DNA from 4 places in the Massilia sp. GCM10023247 genome. Region 3 is predicted to be linked to each of the others. Evidence: predicted binding sites of a transcription regulator. Region 3 holds the regulator's gene; each other region holds the start of a gene.
What was found. Region 3 encodes FNR, which switches genes on or off when oxygen is low (the NO sensors DNR and NnrR bind a similar motif). Its sites were predicted from a motif close to TTGATNNNNATCAA; they were not measured.
Positions count from the first base shown of each region.

Region 1: oxc (oxalyl-CoA decarboxylase) is a predicted target of FNR. The motif match lies at 3,286-3,299, and genes of this name have one in related genera.
Region 2: ACFPAH_RS20725 (universal stress protein) is a predicted target of FNR. The motif match lies at 4,162-4,175, and genes of this name have one in related genera.
Region 4: ACFPAH_RS20480 (universal stress protein) is a predicted target of FNR. The motif match lies at 3,356-3,369, and genes of this name have one in related genera.

Region 1 covers NZ_JBHSIB010000017.1:82,912-88,448, forward strand. The annotation lists gene ACFPAH_RS14705 (PAS domain-containing protein) at 1-58, opposite strand, end outside; gene frc (formyl-CoA transferase) at 140-1,390, opposite strand; gene oxc (oxalyl-CoA decarboxylase) at 1,492-3,198, opposite strand; gene ACFPAH_RS14720 (Crp/Fnr family transcriptional regulator) at 3,344-3,952, shown strand; gene ACFPAH_RS14725 (2-dehydropantoate 2-reductase) at 4,080-5,096, opposite strand; gene ACFPAH_RS14730 (fumarylacetoacetate hydrolase family protein) at 5,111-5,537, opposite strand, start outside.
Region 2 covers NZ_JBHSIB010000025.1:13,270-18,806, forward strand. The annotation lists gene ACFPAH_RS20705 (PHA/PHB synthase family protein) at 1-825, opposite strand, end outside; gene ACFPAH_RS20710 (universal stress protein) at 844-1,665, opposite strand; gene ACFPAH_RS20715 (NAD(P)-dependent alcohol dehydrogenase) at 1,694-2,749, opposite strand; gene ACFPAH_RS20720 (universal stress protein) at 2,781-3,623, opposite strand; gene ACFPAH_RS20725 (universal stress protein) at 3,636-4,067, opposite strand; gene ACFPAH_RS20730 (universal stress protein) at 4,244-5,068, opposite strand; gene ACFPAH_RS20735 (cation-translocating P-type ATPase) at 5,116-5,537, opposite strand, start outside.
Region 3 covers NZ_JBHSIB010000029.1:16,635-22,171, forward strand. The annotation lists gene ACFPAH_RS22415 (FixH family protein) at 1-198, shown strand, start outside; gene ACFPAH_RS22420 (DUF885 domain-containing protein) at 305-2,146, shown strand; gene fnr (fumarate/nitrate reduction transcriptional regulator Fnr) at 2,381-3,148, opposite strand; gene ACFPAH_RS22430 (cytochrome ubiquinol oxidase subunit I) at 3,364-4,824, shown strand; gene cydB (cytochrome d ubiquinol oxidase subunit II) at 4,827-5,537, shown strand, end outside.
Region 4 covers NZ_JBHSIB010000024.1:273,761-279,297, reverse strand. The annotation lists gene ACFPAH_RS20500 (hypothetical protein) at 1-25, shown strand, start outside; gene ACFPAH_RS20495 (DUF6139 family protein) at 166-390, shown strand; gene lpxO (lipid A hydroxylase LpxO) at 542-1,441, shown strand; gene ACFPAH_RS20485 (hypothetical protein) at 1,655-2,812, shown strand; gene ACFPAH_RS20480 (universal stress protein) at 2,850-3,287, opposite strand; gene ACFPAH_RS20475 (ParD-like family protein) at 3,448-3,660, shown strand; gene map (type I methionyl aminopeptidase) at 3,657-4,472, shown strand; gene ACFPAH_RS20465 (YybH family protein) at 4,648-5,091, opposite strand; gene ACFPAH_RS20460 (copper resistance D family protein) at 5,118-5,537, opposite strand, start outside.

The sequences.
Region 1 (5,537 bases), on a different contig from region 3:
CCACGAGGCCGTCGCCCAGTGCGTTTGCCAGTTGTTGAAAATCGAGTTCGCCTTGCATGGATACTCCTTTAGAAAAAGCGAATGCGCGTCGCAGACAGCCGACGCGCACCAGGATCCGATTATCCGGGTTTACCCGGGATCAGACCACCTTCTGCTCGTGAAACTCCTTGATTTGCGCCGAGCTGTAGCCGAGGCTCTCCAGCACCTCGTCGGTATGTTCGCCCAGCAGCGGCGAACCCGTAATTTCGACCTTCGTGTCCGAGAACTTGATCGGGCTGCCCACGGTCAGGTACTTGCCGCGTTCCTTGTGGTCGACTTCGGCGATCGTGCCGCTGGCGCGCAGCGACGGATCGTTGGCGATTTCCTTCATCGACAGGACCGGTGCGCATGGAATGTCGTACTTGCGCAGGATGTCCACTGCTTCGAACTTGGTCTTGTCTTTCAGCCATTCTTCGATGGTCGCGAAGATGTCGAAAATCTTGTCCTGGCGCGCGAGGGCCGTGGTGTACCCAGGATCGTCGATCCACTCTTCCTTGCCGATTGCCTTGCAGATCGGTGCCCAGGCGTGGCCCTGGATGGTGAAGTAGATGTAGGCGTTCGGGTCGGTTTCCCAGCCCTTGCACTTGAGCACCCAGCCTGGCTGGCCGCCGCCGCCGGCATTGCCGCCACGCGGAACGACGTCGGAGAACTTGCCGTGTGGGTACTGTGGATACTCTTCCAGGTAGCCGACACGGTCCAGGCGCTGCTGGTCGCGCAGCTTGACGCGGCACAGGTTCAGCACGCTGTCCTGCATCGATACCGCGACCTTCTGGCCCTTGCCCGTCACGTCGCGCGAACGCAGGGCGGTCAGGATACCGATCGCCAGGTGCATGCCGGTGTTGCTGTCGCCCAGGGCGGCTGCGCTGACGGTTGGTGGGCCGTCGTCGAAACCGGTGGTCGATGCGGCACCGCCGGCGCACTGCGCCACGTTCTCATAGACCTTCAGGTCTTCGTAGTGGTGGCCGTCGCTGAAGCCCTTCACCGATGCCACGATCATGCCCGGGTTCAGTTCCTTGATGTGCTCCCAGGTAAAGCCCATGCGGTCCAGTGCGCCTGGACCGAAGTTCTCGACCAGCACGTCCGACTCTTTGATCAGCTTGGTGAGGATTTCCTTGCCCGCCGGCGTTTTGGTATCGAGCGTCAGCGAACGCTTATTGCTGTTCAGCATAGTGAAGTACAGTGCGTCGACGTTCGGGATGTCGCGCAGCTGCGAGCGGGTGACGTCGCCCGCGCCAGGACGCTCGACCTTGATCACGTCGGCACCGAACCATGCGAGCAACTGCGTGCAGGCGGGGCCAGCCTGGACGTGGGTAAAGTCGATAATCTTGATGCCTTCGAGTGGTTTGCTCATATTGTCAGTCTCCATTTATCAATCGATGTTGCAGTTCCCGCCGGCCGGCCCGCGGGCTTGCCTGGGGGACGGCGCCCTGGGGCGCCGTGCGATTCGCTGTGTTACTTCTTGGCGCCGCTTTGCGGATTCAGGTTCGTCAGGCGGCCGCTCTCGGTGCCGGCGGTCTCGTCGATGACGGCATTGATGAGGGCTGGCTTGCCGGCGGCAATCGCCTCGCTCAGCGCGCGGCTCAGCTCTTCCGGGGTGGTGACGTTGTAGCCGATGCCGCCGAAGGCCTCGATCATCTTGTCGTAGCGGGCACCTTTGACGAACACGGTCGGGGCGACGTCCTTGCCACCAGTCGGGTTCACGTCGGTACCGCGATACACGCCGTTGTTGTTGAAGATAATCGTCGTGACCGGCAGGTCGTAACGGCAGATGGTCTCGAGCTCCATGCCGCTGAAACCGAAGGCGCTGTCGCCTTCGATCGCGACCACCGGCTTGCCGCTGACGACGGCCGCGCCGATCGCGTAGCCCATGCCGATGCCCATGATCCCCCAGGTGCCGGAGTCGAAACGCTTGCGCGGCTGGTACTGGTCAATGATGCTGCGCGCATAGTCCAGCGTATTCGCGCCTTCGTTCACCAGGTTGATGTCCGGATGCTCCTTGAGCACGTCGCGGATGGCACCCAGCGCGGTGTGGAAGTTCATCGGCGACACGTCGCGGGTGAGCAGGGCCTGCATCTTGGCCATGTTCTGCTCTTTGCGCTCGGCGATCGGGCGGAGCCACTCGGCGTCCGGCTTCGTGATGCCGGCGCCGTCGAGCCCGTCGAGCAGGGCCGAGACGCACGAGCCGATATCGCCGATCAGCGGCGCGGCAATTGCCACGTTACTGTCGATTTCGGTCGGCGAGATATCGATCTGGATGAACTGCTTCGGCTTGCCCCAGGTCTTGCCCTTGCCGTGCGCCAGCAGCCAGTTCAGGCGCGCGCCGACCAGCACCACCACGTCGGCTTCGGCCAGCACGTAGGAGCGGGCGGCCGAGGCCGACTGCGGGTGAGTGTCCGGCAGCAGGCCCTTGGCCATCGACATCGGCAGGTAAGGAATGCCGGTGCGCTCGACCAGGGCACGGACCTCCTCGTCCGCCTGGGCGTAGGCAGCGCCCTTGCCGAGCAGGATCAGCGGCTTCTTTGCACCCTTGAGCAGGTCCAGTGCACGTTGCACCGAATCCGGGGCCGGCAGGTGGCGTGGCGCCGGGTCGACCACCTTGATCAGGGAACGCTTGCCGTGCGCCGCCTCGAGCGTCTGCGACAGCAGCGCCGCCGGCACGTCGAGGTAGACACCGCCCGGGCGGCCCGAGACGGCAGCGCGAATCGCACGCGCGACACCGACGCCGATGTCCTCGGCCTTGTTGATGCGGTAGGAAGCCTTGGCGTACGGCTTGGCCGCGTTCAGCTGGTCCATCTCTTCGTAGTCGCCCTGCTGCAGGTCGACGATCTCGCGTTCGCTCGATCCGGAAATCAGGATCATCGGGAAGCAGTTGGTGGTCGCGTTGGCCAGTGCGGTCAGGCCGTTCAGGAAGCCCGGCGCCGACACGGTCAGGCAAATACCCGGCTTTTGGGTCATGTACCCGGCAATGGCCGCGGCGTTGCCTGCATTCTGCTCATGACGGAAGCCGATGAAACGCATTCCCTCGGCTTGCGCCAGACGGGCCAGGTCGGTAATCGGGATTCCGACCAAGCCAAAAATCGTATCGATGTCGTTATGCTTCAACGCATCGATTACCAAGTGAAAGCCGTCGGTCACGTCTACCGATACGTGGTTTGTCATTGCTGTCTCCAGTTATTATCAATCCGGGCGACCACCCCATTTGTGCCGCCTTCGAATCATCATAGCCAGCACGCCTAATTTGCCTCATTGACCACGGTCAATTTTCGCCGCATCATGTAAGAATCTAGGTAAATGGCCCCATGCAATGACGATCATTTCAAATCACGCGGAAAGAAACATCATCCGTCTCCAGTTGAAACAGAACGTAGTTCTCAAGGAATTACGCGACAGTGAAATGGCCGCGCTCGAACCCTATTTGACGATCGAGAATCATCACAAGGGCGACCTGCTGGTGAACCAGGGCGTGCATGAAATGGCGCAATATTTCATTCTGGACGGCATCCTTAAACGCCAGGTCACGAACCAGGAAGCCAAGGAGATGATCCTGCGCTTCTCGGCTGAACGCGACATCGAAACCAGCTACGCCGCCTGGTGCCTGAAAACGCCGACGCCGTACAGCATCGCGTGCGTCACCAAGGCTCGCGTGGCGCGCATGCCGCTGACGCAATGGGTCGACTTCATGCACAGCCACAGCGCCGTGAAGCAGGCCTTCGAGTACGAGGTCATGAATTTGATGAGCGGCATCATGGCGCACACGATTACGCTGCATTTGCTCGATGCGCCGGGGCGCGTGCACCGCTTCATGCGCAAGCACCCCGATTTGTTCGAACGGCTGCCGAAGAAAGAATTGGCGTCGTATCTGAACCTGTCGCCGGAAACGCTGAGCCGCTTGAAAAACCGGGGAAAGATTTAAAGGCAGGCGCCCGCGGCGGACCCAAAAAACGGGCCGCCCAGGCACGTTCGCCGCAAACAAACGCACCGCCCGGCCATTTCTGGCGTGGACGGTGCGTTTTATTCCTTAAAAATTCCCGCAAAGCCGCTCAGGCAGTGACCAGTTTCTGCAGCCGTACGCCGCCGCCTTCCTCGGTCATGGTCTGCTCCAGCATCTTCACGAGCGCATAGGCCGAGTCGATATGCGGCGTCGGGGTTCCGGTCATGCGCGCCAGTTCGATCACCGAGCCCACCAGCGCATCGATTTCCAGCGCCCGGCCCGCCTCCACGTCCTGCAGCATCGAGGTCTTGTGCTTGCCGACTTTCTCGGCGCCTTCGATGCGCCGGTCCAGCGTGACCCGGAACGTAATCCCCAGCTTGGTCGCGACCTCTTCCGCCTCGCGCATCATGGACGCAGCCAGCTCGCGTGCCAACGGGTGCTGGCAGATATCGACCAGGGTCGAATGCGACAGGGCGCTGATCGGGTTGAAGCTGACATTCCCCCACAGCTTCAGCCAGATTTCACAACGGATATTGTCCAGCACGGGCGACTTGAAACCGGCATTCTGGAAGCAGGCGGAGACCGCATTGGCCCGCTCCGTCAAGGTGCCGTCCAGCTCCCCCAGCGGAAAGCGCACGCCTTCGATGTGCTTGATGACGCCTGGCGCCACCAGTTCGGCTGCCGGGTAGACCACGCAACCGAGCACGCGCTCGGGCGGGATCCTGTACGCCAGTTCGCCACCGGCATCGACGCTGTGCACGGTACGCCCTTCGAACTCGCCGCCATGGCGGTGGAAGTACCAGAAAGGTATCCCGTTTTGCATCGTCACGACAACGGTCTCTGGACCGAACAGCTTGCCTATGCGGGGGGCCACGGCATCGACCTGGTGCGCTTTCAGGGCCAGGACCACCACGTCCTGCACGCCGGCCGCGTCATAGTCGTCGGTCGCGTGCACATTCGGCGCAACCTTCTCCTCGCCATCCATTTCGATGAGCTTGATACCATTTGCGCGAATCGCTTCCAGGTTGGCGCCCCGCACGATGAATGTCACCTGCTCCCCAGCCAGGGCCAGCTTGGCGCCGACCAGGCCTCCTATTGCTCCCGCTCCGATTACTGCGATTTTCATGACTACCCCTTGGTTTACTCGAACCGATTGATGAGCTTTCCGATGCCGTCGATCTCTACCTCGATCGTGCTGCCTGGCCGCATCGAGCCCACACCGACCGACGTCCCGCACAGCAGGATGTCGCCCGGCTCCAATGTCATGTCTTGCGAAATTTTGCTGACCAGCTCGGCCACCGAGAACACCATGTCGTTGACCGGATAGTCCTGGCGGACCTCGCCGTTGAGGGTCGTGCGCACGACCAGCATTGCCGGGTTGAGTCCGGTAGCGATCACCGGGCCGAACGGGCAGAAGGTGTCGAAGCCCTTGGCGCGCACCCATTGCGGGAAGGTCGGGTCGCGCTGGATGATGTCGGCCACGGTGACGTCGTTGGCGCAGGTGTAGCCGAACACATAGTGGGGCGCGTCCTCCACCGAGACGCCGCTGCAGCTGCGGCCGATCACG
Region 2 (5,537 bases), on a different contig from region 3:
CGGCGACAGGTCGAGGATGTAGTACTTCATGATCCAGGCCGGCACGATCAGGAGCGGCAGCGCATGCACCTGCGGCGTCGCCGGGTCGTAGCGGATCAGTTCGGCCAGGCGGTTGCGCAGCACGACCTTGCCGGAGGTGATCGCCACGTCGCGCCCCGGCAGCAGGCCGGGCGCGGCGGCCTGGCCGGCCACGGCGCGCCAGCCATCCTCGATCGCGCGTGCCGCGCCCGCCGCCAGGTTGGTGCCGCCCCGCTCGAACGTAACCTGCTGGACGACCGGGTTGGTGGCCACGAAGTTCGACGGCGCCACGCAGTCGAGCAACTGGCGCGCGACGAAGGTCGCGACATCGGCATGGTGCCGCGAGACGCCGCGCACCCCGTTGGTGGCGCGGTGCCACCACTGCTGTTGCAGCAGGAAGCCCTGGCTCAGCGCATTCCAGGGCCAGCGCTGCCAGGCCGGGTCGACGAAGCGTTTATCCTGCGCCAGCGGGGCGACCGGACCGGCCAGGTTGGCGGTGGCGGCGCCGCCGCAGTACTCGATCCAGCGCCAGGCGGCGGAGAAGGCATGGTTTGCCAGCTCGGACTGCTTGTCAGGGGACAGCAGCAGGTGGCTGCTCCAGTCGAGCCAGGCCAGGGCCAGCGCCGCCGGCGACACGTGGCCGGTGAAGCGGCCGAGCCAGGCGTTCACCGCCAGGTCGGCCGCCGCGTGCTCGACCGCGGTCTCGGGATATTCGTGGTGCGTGCCTTGCCAGGCACTGGCGTCGCGTTCGGGCGTGGCGGCGGGAGGGAAGCCGGGTCGGTTCATGTGCGCTCGTCGAGTGTGGATCGGTGTCGATCAGGGTAATCAGTGGGCAAACAGCACCGGCAGCGTGGTGCGCTCGAGCAGGATGCGGGTGACGCCGCCGAGTACGATTTCGCGATAGCGGCTGTGGCCGAATGCGCCGGTCACCAGCAGGCCGGCACCATGCGCGTCGGCGAGCCGCAGCAGGGCTTCCCCTGCGGGCAGGTTGGTCCGGTCGACGACGACCTCGACGGGCACGCCGTGACGCGCCAGGTACAGGGCCATGTCGGCGCCGGGTTCGTCGCCGTGGATGCCGCTCTCCTGCTCGGGATTGATCACGGCCAGGCGCACGCTATGGGCGCGCGCGAGCAGCGGCAAGGCGCCGGAGATCGCGCGCAGCGCCGGCACGCTGCCGTCCCAGCCGACGACGATGCTGTCGGCGATCGGCGCGCCCGCATACGAGGGCGGGACCGCGAGCAAGGGCCGCGGCCCGTGGAGCGCGAGGTATTCCGGCAGTCCGCGCACGGTGGAGGCCGGATCGTCCCGGCTCACCACCAACAGGTCGGCATAGCGCGACTGCAGCAGCAGGGCAGGTCCGTTCTGGTCCTCGACCAGGCGGCCTTCCAGCGACTCGACGCCGTGCCGGCGCGCGCGCTCGGCGAACTGGTCCAGGCACTTGCGGCCCTGTGTGCGCAACACTTCGTAGTCGGCGCCCGGCATGACGCCCATCGAGCCGTTGAGCATGGCAAACGCGGCCCAGGACATGCCGGTCGCGGCGGCGCCGACCAGGTGCGCCCCATGGGCGTTCGCAAGCAGGGCAGCAGCGCTCAGCCGGCTCTCCATCGCAGGGCTGTCGTCGGCGTGGACGAGGATGGTCTTGTACATGGCAATTCCTTTCGGGGGAAGGTACTGGTCAGGGAACGATCGCGACTTTCAGCACGCCGTCGCGCTGGTTGGCGAAGAGTTCGTAGGCCTCCTCGATCTGTTCCAGGCGAAAGCGGTGGGTGACCAGCGGCTGGAGGTCGAGCCGCCCGGAGGCGACGACGTTCATCAGCCGCCGCATCCGCTCCTTCCCGCCCGGGCACAGGGTGGTGACGATGCGGTGGTCGCCCAGCCCGGCCGCGAACGCGTCCACCGGCAGGGTCAGCTTGCCGGAATAGACCCCGAGGCTCGACAGGGTGCCGCCGGGCCGCAGGCAGCGCAGGCAGCTCTCGAAGGTCTGCTGGGTGCCGAGGGCTTCGATGGCGACGTCCGCGCCCACGCCGTCGGTCAGGCGCATGATTTCCTCGACCGGGTCGCGCTGGCTGTAGTCGATCACGTGGTCGGCGCCCAGGCGACTGGCCATTGCCAGCCGTTCCGGCAGCCGGTCGACGGCGATGATGCGCGACGCGCCGCGCAGGCGCGCGCCGGCGGTGGCGCACAGGCCGATCGGGCCCTGGGCGAATACCGCCACCGTGTCGCCGATGCGGATGCCGCCGCTCTCGGCGCCGCCGAAGCCGGTGCTCATGATGTCCGGACACATCAGGACCTGCTCGTCGCTCAGGCCATCCGGGATCGGCGCCAGGTTGGCCATGGCAAACGGGACCCGGACATATTCGGCCTGGCAGCCGTCGATGGTATTGCCGAAGCGCCAGCCGCCGATCGCATGGCCGCCGCACTGCGCCTGGTGGCCGTCGAGGCAGGAAAAGCATTGGCCGCAGGGGCAGATCGCGCCGGCGACGACGCGCTGGCCGATCGTGTAGCCGGTGACGCCGGCGCCCAGTTCATGGATGACGCCGACCGGTTCGTGGCCGATGGTCAGGCCGTCGGCCACCGGGTACTCGCCCTTGAGGATATGGACGTCGGTGCCGCAGATCGTGGTCATGGTGATCTTGACGATCGCCTCGCCGGGACCGGCACGCGGGACTGGTTTGCGGCCCAGCACGATCCGGCCGGGGCCCGTGAAGACGGCTGCATTCATGTTCGTCATCGTTTGCTCCTTGTCGGGTTTGCGGGGCGGCTCAGCGCGCCATCAGTACCGGCAGCGCCGCCTCCCGCAGGACGGTCCTGCTGGCGCCGCCCAGCAGCAACTCCTGGAAACGGGTATGCCCGTAACAGCCCATCACGACCAGGTCGCAGCCCTGCTCGGCCGCGAGGGCGAGGATGGCGCGGCCGGTGTCGCCGTGCGGATCGCGCAGCACGGGCTCGGCGCGCACCCCATGGCGCCCGAGGAAGGCAAGGGCGTCGTCCAGTTCCGCCTGTCCCAGGCGATCGCTCGGGAACACCGGCGTCAGCACGGCCAGGGCGACCTGGGCGGCGCGCTGCAGCAGGGGCAGCGCCGCGGCCATCGCGACCGCCGCCTCGCGGCTGCCGTTCCAGCACAGCAGGATGCGGCGCGGGCAGGCTGCCGCGGCGGCGGCGCGCGGCACCACCAGCACCGGGCACGCCGCATTGAAGACCACATGGTCGGGCATGCGCGAGGCCGGCGGCAGGTAACCCAGGCTTTCGTCGGGATCGTCCTGGCTCAGCACCACCAGGTCGGCGCAGCGCGCCAGCAGGGCCAGCGCCTCGGGCGCCTGGTCGCTCACCAGCCGTGCTTCGTGCGACAGGCCGTGGCGCCGGGCGATCTGCTCGAAGGCATCGAGTGCACGGCGGGCCGTGCGCACCAGCGGATCGACATAGCCGGCAAGCAGGGTTCCCGGCGCGGCATCGCAGCCGTCCGGGAAGACGGCGCGCGAAATACCGGTCATTGCCGCGCCGACCAGATGGGCGCCATGTTCGGCGCACAGTGCCGCGGCCAGCTCGATGCGCGCGGGAGCGTGGCGTGACGGGTCGACGTGCACGAGGATGGTCTTGAAATGCATGGGGCTGGCCTCTCAGGTGGCGTGGCAGGGAACAACCATGACCGGGACGGCGCTGTGCGCGAGCACCGCTGCCGTCTGGCTGCCCGGCAGCGAGCCGCGGCCGGTGCGCTTGCTGCGCAGGGCCATGACGATCAGGCCGCAATCGAGGTCGCGGGCAAGCTCGAGGATGGCTTCGCTGGGCGCATCCGCACGCCGTGTCAGGAGTTGGGCGGCCACACCTGCCTGGGCGGCGCGGCGCTCGACATCGGCCAGGCATGCCCGGGCCTGGTCTTCGCTTTCCGGGGCGGCGACGACGCCCATCCCCTCGCTCAGGAGCGGACGCAACGGAACCACGTGCAGGCCGACGATCTGCGCGCCGCTATCGTGCGCAAACGCCATCGCCGCGTCGACCGCGGCCGTCGAGGCGGGGCTGCCATCGGTAGGAACGAGTATCCGCTTTGTCATCCGACTCTCCACGTTGGTACTATCCTGTTTTGGCCCGGGCCAGCGGACCGGTATCGTCTCTGACACAGTTTCCCGGTCACGGCAGTCGACTGCCATGATCTGGATCAAATGCATTGGACTGATCGAAGGAACTTTAACCAAGGCACTAGACGACTATCCGTATATCTGCTTGCGGCTCAGTGCGCCATCAGCACGGGAACCGTCATGTCCCCCAGGATCGAGCGCGTCACCCCGCCGAGCAGCAGTTCGCTCAGCCGCAAGCGGCCATAACCGCCCATCACCAGCAGGTCGGCGCCGCGCTCGGCCGCCAGCGACAGCAGCGGTTCGCCGCTGTCGAGCCGCGCCGCTTGGACGACGCATTCGGCGCCGATTCCCTGCCGCTTCAGGTAGGCCTGCAGCTCCGGGCCGGCTGCGGGCGCGTCGGGAGCGCAGAAGCTGGCCACGGTGACGCTCGCGGCCCGGCGCAGCAAGGGCAGTGCGCCGTCCAGTGCCCGGGTTGCTTCGACACTGCCGTTCCAGGCAAGCAACACGTGCCGGCCTGCGCTGGCGTCGCGCTGGATATAGGGAACGACCAGCACCGGCCGCGGGCAGGCCAGCAGCACGTGCGCGGCCAGGTCGCCGCCCGTCGCCGGCGCCGGCGTGCCGGGGTCCGTCTGGCCCAGCACCACGAGGTCGGCATAGCGCCCCGACAGCGCCAGCCCGGCGCCCACCTCGTCGTCCACCAGGCGCTGCTCGAACGAGGGCACCCCGGCAGCCGCCGCCAGTCCGATAAAGCGCTCCAGCGCTTGTTCTGCGCGGCGGTACAGCGTGTCCATCAGCGGCGCGAGCACGGTACGCGCCAGGTCCGCGCCGGCTTCGCGGTAGTAAAAGCGCGACACCCCGGTGAGGGCGACGCCGACCAGGTGTGCGTCGTGGCGCAGCGCCAGTTGCGCCGCCAGGGCGATGCGCGCCTCGCCCTGTGGGGTCGCCTCGGCGTGTACCAGGATCGTCTTGTAGTCCATGTCTGGCTCCGTTCTCGCTCCGTTTGCGGTTGGGTTGTCGTGTGCGGTCAAGCCGGCAAGGCGCGCGGCCGGCGCCGCCGCGCCAGCTTGAGCAGGTCGAAGGGCAGGGCGGCGGCCAGCCCCAGCCCCACGGCCGCGAATGCGTACTGCGGCGGCGGCGCGTCGAACTGGAACAGCCGCGCCAGCGCTTCCACGTACAGGGCCGCAGCCAGCGCGCACAGCGCCGCGCCGGCGACGATCCAGGCGACCCGGTTGGCGCGGCGCACGACCTCGAACAGGGTGAGGGCGCGCGAGCGGTTGCCGAAGATCAGGCCGACGTTGGCGGCCACCAGCGCGGCGAAGGCAAAGGCCCGCGCCTGGCCCGCGGGGAGCGCGTCGAGCGCCCAGCCGTAGGCGGCAATCACGGTCACCAGCACCGTCAGGCCCTGGGCCAGCGCCAGCACCAGCGCTTGCCGGTCCAGCAGGGGGG
Region 3 (5,537 bases):
CCGACCCAGCCCGCGAAAGACCTGGTACTCGAGGCGCAGCCCGGCGCCGACGGCAGCGTCGCGCTTGCCGTGCCGGGACTCGAGATGACCCACTGGCAGGTCGTGATCGAGGGGGCGGGACGCGAATGGCGGCTGGCGCGCGGCTGGAGTCCGGCCTCGGCCACGGGGCTGGAGATCGTCGCCGACGCGCCGCTGTAGGCAGGGCAGGGCGCTGCGCGCGCCCTGTAAAGACTGTTCCTCGCCACTCTTCCATGTTAGATTTCCAGCGCGGCAATTTGCCGGACTACTAACTAGAAGAGACACCATGCCTGCTACCTCCAAGCGCTCCCTGCGCGTCGCCATCGCTTCCCTGTTCGTCCCGTTCGCGCTGGCCGGCGCGCTGCTGCCGTCGACGGCGGTGGCCGCGCCTGTCGCCGCTGCTGCCGCTCCAGCTGTCAAGCCGAACGCCGCCTTCGATGCCTGGGCCGACAAGTTCGCCAACGACTGGGTGCGCCGCAATCCGCAGTACGCCACCGCCACCCAGTACTTCAGCGGCGCCGAGCAGGACCGCCTCGACCGCGAGCTGACGCCGCAGACGCCGGCCCAGCGCAAGCAGGCAATCGACATGGCGAAGCAGGGCCTGGCGCGCCTGGACAAGTTCCTGTCCGGTCCCCTGAGCGAGACCCAGCGCGTTTCGGCCCTGGTGATGCGCTGGTCGCTGTCGAACACGGTCGCCAACGAGCCCTTCGAAGACCATAACTTCGTGTTCTCGCAGTTCAGCGGCGTGCAGGTCGGCCTGGTCAACTTCATGACCCAGACCCACCCGATGCGCCGCGCCTCGGATGTCGACAGCTACCTGGCGCGCCTGGACCAGGTCGCCGCACGGATGGACGAAGCGCTGGCGCGCGGCCGCTCGGCCGCGGCGCGCAAGCTGATCCCGCCGCGCTTCATCCTCGAGCGCGCCCAGTTCCAGGTCGATACCTTCCTCAAGCCGGCCGCGCCGCAGAACGTGCTGGTGACCTCGCTCGAGCAGCGCACGGCCGGGCTGAAGGACTTGACGCCCGAAGCGCGGACCGCGGCGATCGCGCGCGCGACGAAAATCGTCGAGGACAAGATCCGTCCGGCCTACACCCGGGTCCAGGCCTTCATGAAGGATCTGCATCCGAAGACCGACGACACGGCCGGCATCTCGCGCCTGCCCGACGGCGCCAAGGCGTATGCGCGCGCGCTCGCCAACTACACCAGCACCACGCTCGGCGCCGAGGAGATCCACGCGATCGGCCTGCGCGAAGTGGCGCGCATCGAAGCCGAGATGGACAAGCACCTGCGCTCGCTCGGCTTCAAGGAGGGCAGCATCGAAGCGCGCATGAAGGCGCTCGACGCCACCTTCCAGCCGAAAGGCGAAGGGGACCCGCGCCCGGCGATCCTGGCGAGCTACGTCGAGATGGTGAAGGACGCCGAGCGGCGCAGCGCGCCCCTGTTCAACATGAAGCCGCGCGCCCCGGTCGTCGTGCTGCGCGAGCCGCCGCTGACCGAAGCCTCGGCCGCCGCCCACTATTCCCTGCCGGCGCCGGACGGCAGCCGCCCGGGCGTGTTCTGGGTGCCGATGCGCGGCCCGACCTTCGACATGATCCGCATGCGCAGCCTGTCCTACCACGAGGCGGTGCCGGGCCACCACTTCCAGCTGGCGATCCAGCAGGAACTGACCGGCATCCCGAAATACCGCAGCCAGCGCATCTTCAGCGGCGGCAGCGCCCACAGCGAAGGCTGGGCGCTGTACACCGAGCGCCTTGCCGTGGAGCAGGGTTGGTACGAAGGCGACGTCCCGGGCCTGCTGGGCGCGCTCGGTTCGGAACTGTTCCGCGCACGCCGCCTGGTGGTCGACACCGGCCTGCACATGAAGGGCTGGACCCGCCAGCAAGCGGTCGACTACGGCATCAACGTCCAGGAAGTGGACCGCTACGTCGCCTGGCCGGGCCAGGCCACCGCCTACATGATCGGCATGCTGCGCATCCTCGAGCTGCGCGACAAGGCCAAGGCGGAACTCGGTGCGAAATTCTCGCTCCCGGGCTTCCACGACATGGTGCTCGGCGCCGGCTCGGTGCCGCTCGACGTGCTGGGCCAGCTGGTGGACGGCTGGATCGCGAAGGAAAAGGCGAAGGCGTAATGCGTAGGGGTGGTCGAGGCCGGTGGCCTCGACTACGTGTTCACCGGGCGGCTCCACCCTTCACGACGCGCATACGCGGCCATTGCGCCTGCTTCGCGTTCCGCGGGCATTTAGCCCGCGTCACCCCACGCGTTCAACCACCCCGTGATCTGCCACGAATGATCGCCCGTGCGTTGAACGCGTGGGCGGCGCACACGCCGCGTGGGCATTTATGGCCGGGTGGAGCCGCCCACCCTACGACATCGGGCTACACTGGTCCGTGCCGGCCGCGATCGCCTTGAGCTTGACCGGGTCGAGCAGCCGCACTTCGCGCTTGTCGACCTCGATCCAGCCTTGTTTCTTGAAGCGCGACAACAAGCGGCTGACGCTCTCGATGGTCAGGCCGAGGTAGTTGCCGATGTCCTCGCGCGACATGCGCAGGCCGAAGCTGGTCGAGGAATAACCGCGCGCCGCGTAGCGGGCCGACAGGTTCACCAGGAACACCGCAAAACGCTGCTCGGCGCGCATGTTGCCAAGCAGTAGCATGACGTTCTGCTCGCGCGTGATTTCCTGGCTCATGATGCGGTGGAAGTGGCGCAGCAGCGCCGGCACCTGGCCGAACAGGTCTTCCAGGCGCGCGAACGGGATTTCGCACACTTCACTGTCTTCCAGCGCCACCGCGTCGCAGTGATGGCGGTCGCCGCTGATGGCGTCCATGCCGAGCAATTCGCCGGCCATCTGGAAACCCGTGATCTGCTGCTCGCCGGCCGCATTCACCTGGTAGGTCTTGAAATGGCCGTAGCGCACCGCGTACAGGCTGCGGAAGGGCTCGTCCATGGCGTACAGGCGCTCGTCGCGCGCGAGACGGCGGCGGCGGCCGATGATCTGGTCGAGCCGGGTGATGTCGGCGTCGTCCAGCCCCATCGGCAGGCACAGCTGGTGCATGCTGCAGGCGCTGCAGCTGGCCTTGATGGCGCCGAGGCTGATCGGCGCCGTCGCAGGAAGTGGAATGCCTTGGTTCATCTGGAGAGAAAAAAGCGGGGTCAGCCCGATTATAGACCGCCCACCTCGCCAACCCGGCGTTTTTTCCGGACATGGCTGTCCGCGCAGCGGCAAGCGATGTACGGACGCAACGGCCGTGCGGGCTTCAGTGTATTGTTGCCAACGACAGCCAGGCTGCCAACTGTGCGCGCGATGGACCATGCTAGATTCTGGAGAGCTCATCCCCGGAGGTGCTCATGTTCGGCTTATCGGCCCTGGACCTGGCCCGCATCCAGTTTGCGTTCACGATGTCCTTCCACATCCTGTTCCCGGCGGTCACCATCGGCCTGGCAAGTTACCTGGCCGTGCTCGAGCTGTCCTGGCTGCGCACGAAACGCCCGGTCTACGTCGACCTCTACCATTTCTGGCTCAAGATCTTCGCCGTCATGTTCGGCATGGGCGTGGTGTCGGGCATCGTGATGGCTTACCAGATCGGCACCAACTGGAGCGCCATGTCCGAGTTCGCCGGCTCGATCATGGGCCCGGTGCTGGCCTACGAGGTGCTGACCGCCTTCTTCCTGGAAGCGGGCTTCCTCGGCGTCATGCTGTTCGGCTGGACCCGGGTCGGCCCCGGCCTGCATTTCCTCGCCACCTGCATGGTCGCGGTCGGCACACTGATTTCCGCCACCTGGATCCTGGCCGCCAACAGCTGGATGCAGACCCCGCGCGGCTATGCCATCGAGGGCGGGCGCATGGTGCCGGCCGACTGGCTGGCGATCGTCTTCAATCCGTCGTTCCCGTTCCGGCTGATGCACATGGTGGTGGCCGCCTATCTCACGACGGCGCTCATCGTCGGCGCCACCGGGGCCTGGCAACTTCTTCACAGGAAAGAAAAGGCGCGCGACAACCCGGCGGTGCGCAAGATGCTGTCGATGGCGATGTGGATGATCCTGATCGTGGCGCCGATCCAGGCCGTGATCGGCGACTTCCACGGCCTCAACACGCTCGAACACCAGCCGGCCAAACTGGCGGCGATGGAAGGGCACTGGCAGAACGAGCCCGGCAAGGCCGTGCCGCTGCTGCTGTTCGGCATTCCCGACATGGCCGCCGAGCAGACCCGCTACGCGGTCGGCATCCCCAGGCTGGGCAGCCTGATCCTCACCCATAGCTGGTCCGGCCAGATTCCGGGCCTCAAGGAGTTCGCGCCCGAGGACCGGCCCAATTCGCTGATCGTGTTCTGGAGCTTCCGCCTGATGGTCGGCCTGGGGCTCTTGATGATCGCGCTCGGCGCCTGGAGCCTGCTGCTGCGGCGGCGCGGGCGCCTGTTCACTTCGACCGCCTTCCTGCGTGCTGCCATGTGGATGGGACCGGCCGGGCTGGTGGCCATCCTCGCCGGCTGGGTCACGACCGAAGTCGGGCGCCAGCCCTGGGTCGTGTACGGGGTCATGCGCACCAGCCAAGCCGCCTCGCCGCACGACGCCGGCACGCTCGCGCTCACGCTCGGCCTGTTCGTCGTCGCCTACATGTTCGTGTTCGGCGCCGGCACCGCCTATGTGCTGCGCATGATGCGCAAGGGGCCGCAGGCCTTCGAGCTGCACCGGGCCACCGAGGGCGGGCCGGGGGAAGAGCGCACGCCGAGCCGTCCGATGTCCGCCGCCGACGTCGGCAACGACGACGACGGCGCGCCCGGCATGCAACTCGACACCAGGGGAGACTGAGCATGGGCATCGACACCTCGCTCATCTGGGCGCTGATCATCTACTTTGCCGTGTTCATGTACGTGCTGCTCGACGGTTTCGACCTCGGCATCGGCATGTTGTTTCCGTTTGCCAAGGAAAAACGCGACCGCGACACCATGATGAATACCGTCGCCCCGGTCTGGGACGGCAACGAAACCTGGCTGGTGCTGGGCGGGGAGGGCTTGCTGGCGGCCTTCCCGGTGGCCTATGCGATCATCCTGTCCGGGCTCTACCTGCCGCTGATCTTCATGCTCATCGGCCTCGTGTTTCGCGGGGTCGCCTTCGAATTCCGCTTCAAGGCCAAGGAAAGCGGGCGTCACATGTGGGACAAGGCCTTCATCGGCGGCTCGGTGGCGGCCAGCTTCTTCCAGGGTGTCTCGCTCGGCGCCTTCCTCGACGGCATTGCGGTATCCGGGCTGCGCTATGCCGGCGGCCCGCTCGACTGGGTCGCGCCGTTCCCGCTGCTGGCCGGCGTCGGCGTGATGATCGCCTATACGCTGCTCGGCAGCACCTGGCTGATCATGAAGACGGAAGGGGACCTGCACTTTCGCATGGTGCAGGTCGCGCGCCCGCTGGCGCTGCTGCTGCTGGGCGCCATCGTGGTGGTCAGCATCTGGACGCCGCTGCGCGATCCGCTGGTCGCCGCGCGCTGGTTCACCTTCCCGAACATCGTGTTCCTGCTCCCGGTGCCG
Region 4 (5,537 bases), on a different contig from region 3:
GCTCGGCTATACGCCGGGGCGCTAGGCAGCCAAGGTAGACAAGCTGGCGGGCGCGGCCGCGCCCGGCAGAGTGTGGGCCAATTAACAGACGCGCCGCCTGCGATCGCCTACTGTGGAGCCGTCCGCTTTCATCCGAAAGCGTGCTTTCACTGTAAGGAAACGATTATGCGCCTGGATATTTACCGCAGAGCCGAAAGCGACGGCAAGTTCTCCTACTTGGCCGTTCCGGAGACCCGCAACATCCCTGAGGAAGCCACGAATACCGATTGGGAAGTGGAGGCACGCGCCTTCGAGATCGACGACAACGCCGATCGGCTGCCCGACTACGAGATCGACAACCTGAGCGGACAACTTGCCGAAAAAGGCTATGCGATGACGGCGCTGCACTGAACGGCGGCGATCGCGCAACGCAAGTTTGACGCGCGATAGCTGGTGTTTCGACAAGCCGTGTGCTTTTCGCCGGGCCCCCAGACGGGCGCCTGGCGATTATGCTATTCTTTTCCCCCCAAACTAAGCCGGGCCATCCAGGGCGGAGGAAAAGATGAAGTGGGCAGTAGTGGGCTTTTATTTCTTCTCGGTCCTGCACATTCACCTGCGCGGCAAGGTGCGCCTGCCGATCAGGCGGCAACTGTTCGACCATTCGTCGTTCATGGCGCCCATCAACTTCTTCATGCACCTGTTCTCGAGGGTGCCGAGCACACCCTACATTCCGGTACGCGAATTTGCCGACCTGGCGCCGCTCGAGTCGAACTGGCAGCTGATCCGCGCGGAGGCGCTCGCCATGATCGCGATGAACAAGATCAAGGCCGCCGAACAGAACGACGACGCCGGCTTCAATTCCTTCTTCAAGAGCGGCTGGAAGCGCTTTTACCTGAAATGGTACGACGCCAGCCATCCCTCGGCCCAGCGCCTGTGTCCGCAGACCTATGCGCTGCTGCAGGCGATTCCTTCGGTAAAAGCGGCGATGTTCGCCGAGCTGCCGCCTGGCGCCAAGCTCAACCCGCACCGCGACCCCTTCGCCGGGTCGATGCGCTACCACCTGGGGCTGTCCACGCCGAACGACGACCGCTGCTTCATCGAGGTCGACGGCCAGCGCTACAGCTGGCGCGACGGCCAGGGTGTGATCTTCGACGAAACCTATATCCACTGGGCCGTCAACGGCAGCGAGAGCGACCGCATCATTTTGTTCTGCGACGTCGAGCGCCCGATGCGCTACCGCTGGATGCAGGCCGTGAACCGCTGGCTAGGCCGCACGATGATGACGGCGGCCAGTTCGCCCAACGAAACCGGCGACCAGACGGGGCTGGTGAGCAAGGCCTTCCGCATCTCCTACGTGATGGGACAGTACCGGCGCCGCTTCAAGGCCTGGAACGGGACGGTCTACAAGGCAACCAAGCTGGGCCTGATCGCGGGGCTGGCCGCCTTCGTGTACTGGATCTGAACCCGGCTGGCCTGCAGGGAAGCGTCGGCCCTGCGCGCTGCTTGCTCCACTTGTCGACGAAACAGGCGGTCCCGGCTGCATTGATGCGTCCGTGGCAGAAGCTTGTTCCACATTGAACCCATGAGTCCGCTGAGGACCATGCTGCATGCATGGGAATCGACTGCGGCGGCTCGCGCGATCCCGTATGTTCAATGACCAACAAGTGAGGCTGCCATGAAAACATCGCTGTCACGCAAATCCACGCCCACAGGAAAAGTGATTCGGACCGCACTGCTGTCGCTTGCCGTCGCCGCAAGCATGACAGCCTGTGCGGTGCACAAGGACGTGCTCGCCGTCGGCGATACAGGGGACGATAGCGTGCGCTTCTTCGATGCCCGGACCGGCCGCCTGCTCGCCAAGCCTGCCATACCGCCGCGAAGCGGCGGATTGGCCGGGCCGCGCGGCATCTTGTTCGATGCGCGCCGCAAGGAGTGGCTGGTCGTCAACCAGAACGTGGACACCGACTTCAACGGCGAGGTCTTGCGCTATGACCGCGAGGGAGGCTTCCTTGGTGCCCTCGTGCCACGCACGGATCCCGAGGCCCCCTTCATTCCCCGCGGAATCGCTATTGTCCCCAACAAGGACGGCACACGCACCCTGTTCATCGCCGACCTGGCGGAACCGGATGCGCAGGGCGAACTTGGCGCGGGAAAGCTGCTCGCCTATCGCCTCGAGGGTGAGCAGGCCAGCTTCATCGGCAACCTCGATCCGAACCTGGACAAGCCCGGCACGACCCAGGCCTTCCATCCGCGCGGCATCGTGCTTGGGCCGGACGGGCACCTGTATGTGTCCTTGCGTTACCTGACCCCCTGCGGCGGCAGCATCGTGCGCTTTGATCCGGAAACACGCGCCTTCATCGATGTCCTGTTATCGAATCCCGAGGAATGCGAGCGCAACACCAACGATTTGCACCGGCCCGAAGGACTGGTCTTTTCGCCGGCCGGCGAGCTGGTCGTCACCAGTTTCCAGCGCGACGAGACGGACACGGACAAGGTGCTGATCGTTCCGAAACAGGCCATCAGGGGTAAAAACATCGGCCTGCCGCTCGACCGGATCGACTTCTACCGCCCCGGCGAACCCAGGCGGTTTGCGCAAGCAGTGCTGTTCGGACCGAAAGGGGATTTGTTCGTTCCGCTGAGCGCCCCCGATCCCACCCTTGGTCAGGGAGAGGTGCGCCGTTACAACGTGAAGTCAAAAGCGTTCCGCACCTTCGTGCCCCCAGGCGGCGGACTGATTGCACCGTGGTTCCTGAGCTTCATGCATACGGACCCGGCAACGCTTGCGTATGAACGCCACGATCGGCGCGGACGGGACAAACAAGGCGGCGACTAGCGGCCGATCCGGCTGGCGCCGTTCAGTCGGATCGGCCCTAGCGCATCACCAGCACCGGAATCGCGCTATGCACGAGCACCTTCTGCGTCTCGCTGCCGAGCAGGATGCCGCTGATGCCGCGCCGGCCGTGCGAGGCCATGATGATCAGGTCGCATCCGTGGCGGCGCGCCGCTTCCAGGATCGCGGCATAGGGCTGGTCGGAGCGCACCAGTTCGGTCGTGCAGGGCACGCCGGCGTCCCTGGCGGCATTCACGACGGTCGCCAGCAGGCGGTTGCCGCGTGCTTCGCTGGCGGCCAGGTACTCGTCCTCGGTGCTCTCGAGCATGTCGGCGTCGGCGGTAATGGTCCGGAAATCGGGCAGCGCCGTCATCCCGACGACCTGGGCGCCGGCCTCCTTTGCGAAGTTCACGCCCGCCAGCACCGCGCGCGCCGACAGCTCGGAACCGTCGGTGGGTAACAGAATCCGTTTGAACATGGCCGTTCCTCCAATCCGTGCATTCGCATGCGGTCGCGATCAGTCTGCTCTTCGAAGGGCGGGAATGTTTGATTTGCCTCAATCGTGCGAGCACCCGGCTGGCGCGTAGCACCCGACCACTATATACTCCGTATACGTTTTATATATAGAGGAGTAGGTCATGGGTATCGTAAATATCGACGATGAGCTGCACGAGCAGGTCCGCAAGGCAACCAAGGTGTCCTGCCGTTCCATCAATGCGCAGGCGGCCTTCTGGATCAAGGTCGGCATGCTGTGCGAAACCAATCCGACGCTCAGTTTCAGCGAAATCATGCAGCGTGAGCTGGAGCAGGCAGGTGTGTCGGCGCCGCCGCTCGCGATGAGGGCGGCATGACCAAGACCGCGCAGGAACTGGCCCTGATGGCCGAATCGGGGCGGCTGCTCGCTTCGGTGTTCGGCCTGCTCGACCGCATGGCGCTGGCCGGCATGACGACGCTCGAGGTCGATACGCTGGTGGAGCGCCATATCGTCGACGACCTCCAGGCCCGACCCGCGAGCAAGGGGCAATATGACTACGGCTTCGTGCTCAACTCGTCGGTGAACCAGGTGGTGTGCCACGGCGTGCCGTCCGCAGCGACTGTGCTGCGCGACGGCGACATCGTCAACTTCGACATCACGCTTGAAAAGAACGGCTATATCGCCGACTCCAGCAAGATGTATCTCATCGGCGAGGTCGACCTTGCCGCGCGGCGCCTGGTGCAGACCACCTACGAGGCCATGTGGAAGGGCATCCGCGCGGTGCGCCCCGGCGCCAGGCTGGGCGACATCGGCTGGGCGATCGAGCGCCATGCCAAGCGCAACGGCTGCTCGGTGGTCCGCGAATATTGCGGCCACGGCATCGGGCGCGCCATGCACGAGGAGCCGCAGGTGCTGCACTTCGGGCAGCGCGGAACCGGCCTCGTGCTGCGCGAAGGCATGGTATTCACGATCGAGCCGATGCTCAACCGGGGAGGGCGCAGCGTGCGCACCGAAGACGACGGCTGGACCGTGGTCACCCGCGACGGCTCGCTGTCCGCCCAGTTCGAGCACACGGTCGCCGTCACCGCCTCGGGCGTCGCCGTGCTGACCCTGCGCCCGGAGGAGCGCGGCATGCTCGGCGCCACGGCGCCGGCCGGCCCGCCCCCAACCTTGAGCACCGGGCACTGAGCACGGCCCCGGCCGCGCAGGACGGGCGAGCGCCGCCTGCCTTGGAGCGCCGAGCACGACCTTTAGGGCATGGGATGCGGCCACCCGACGCCGCGCCGCAGCGGCGGACCGCGAAGACAGTACCCTCGTACGGCGAGACGCTGCAACGCAGCCATGGAGGTTTTGCCAGGCGGTCTTACTTTGCCTTGCGCGAGGACCAGTGCACGTGCACGATCGACCAGTCGTCCCCCTTCTTTTCGAGCACGGTGGTGCCGGTGCCGAAGGCGTGTACCGGCTTGCCGTTCGCGCTGCCGGTGGTTTCGGTTTCCTCCATGACCAAGGCCATGTTGCCTTCGATCCGTTCGGCCTGCTTGAGCACCTTGCGGGTCGAACTCTTGGCGAACGCGATGTCGCCGCCCAGGTGGTGTCCTGCATATTCGTCGCGCGAGCGTTCGACATGGCCGGCCTCGTAGATCGCGACCTGCGGCGACAGGAAGGCCAGCGCCCCGGCCTGGTCGCCTCTGGCGAGCGCCGCATGGAAGGCATTCACGGTGTCGGTCGGCGTGGCGGCAAGGCTGGCGGAGTGGACAGCGAAGGACGAGGCAGCGAGGGCGGCGGCGGCAATACACTTGTTGAACATGGATGCTCCTTGTTGGTGGTGGTGGTTCAGGACGCCATGGGAGGCGGGCTCGAGGTGAGGACGGCGGCGGCCAGGATCGCGGCCAGCAGCAGCAGCGCTTCGAGCTGGAGGATGCGGGCGAAGCGCCGGCCGATGTCGGGGCCGGGCCCGCGCGGCTGGCGCAGCGAACCCAGCAGGGCAGGCATGACGCGGAAACGGTTGAAGCCGCCCAGGGCCGCCGCGCACAGCACCAGGGCGACCTTGACCAGCAGCGCGCTGCCGTAGGTGTTGCCGAGCAGGTCCTGCGGGCTGCCCAGCACCCGCCAGGCGCCGAGCGCGCCGGTGAGGAAAATGCCGGCCAGGGCCAGCGTGGCGCTGTGCGAGAGCGCTTCGACATAGCGCGCGCAGTCGGCCCTGCCGGCAGGCAGATCCCTTGGCAAATCGCCGGGCAGGGCGCGCAAGACGAT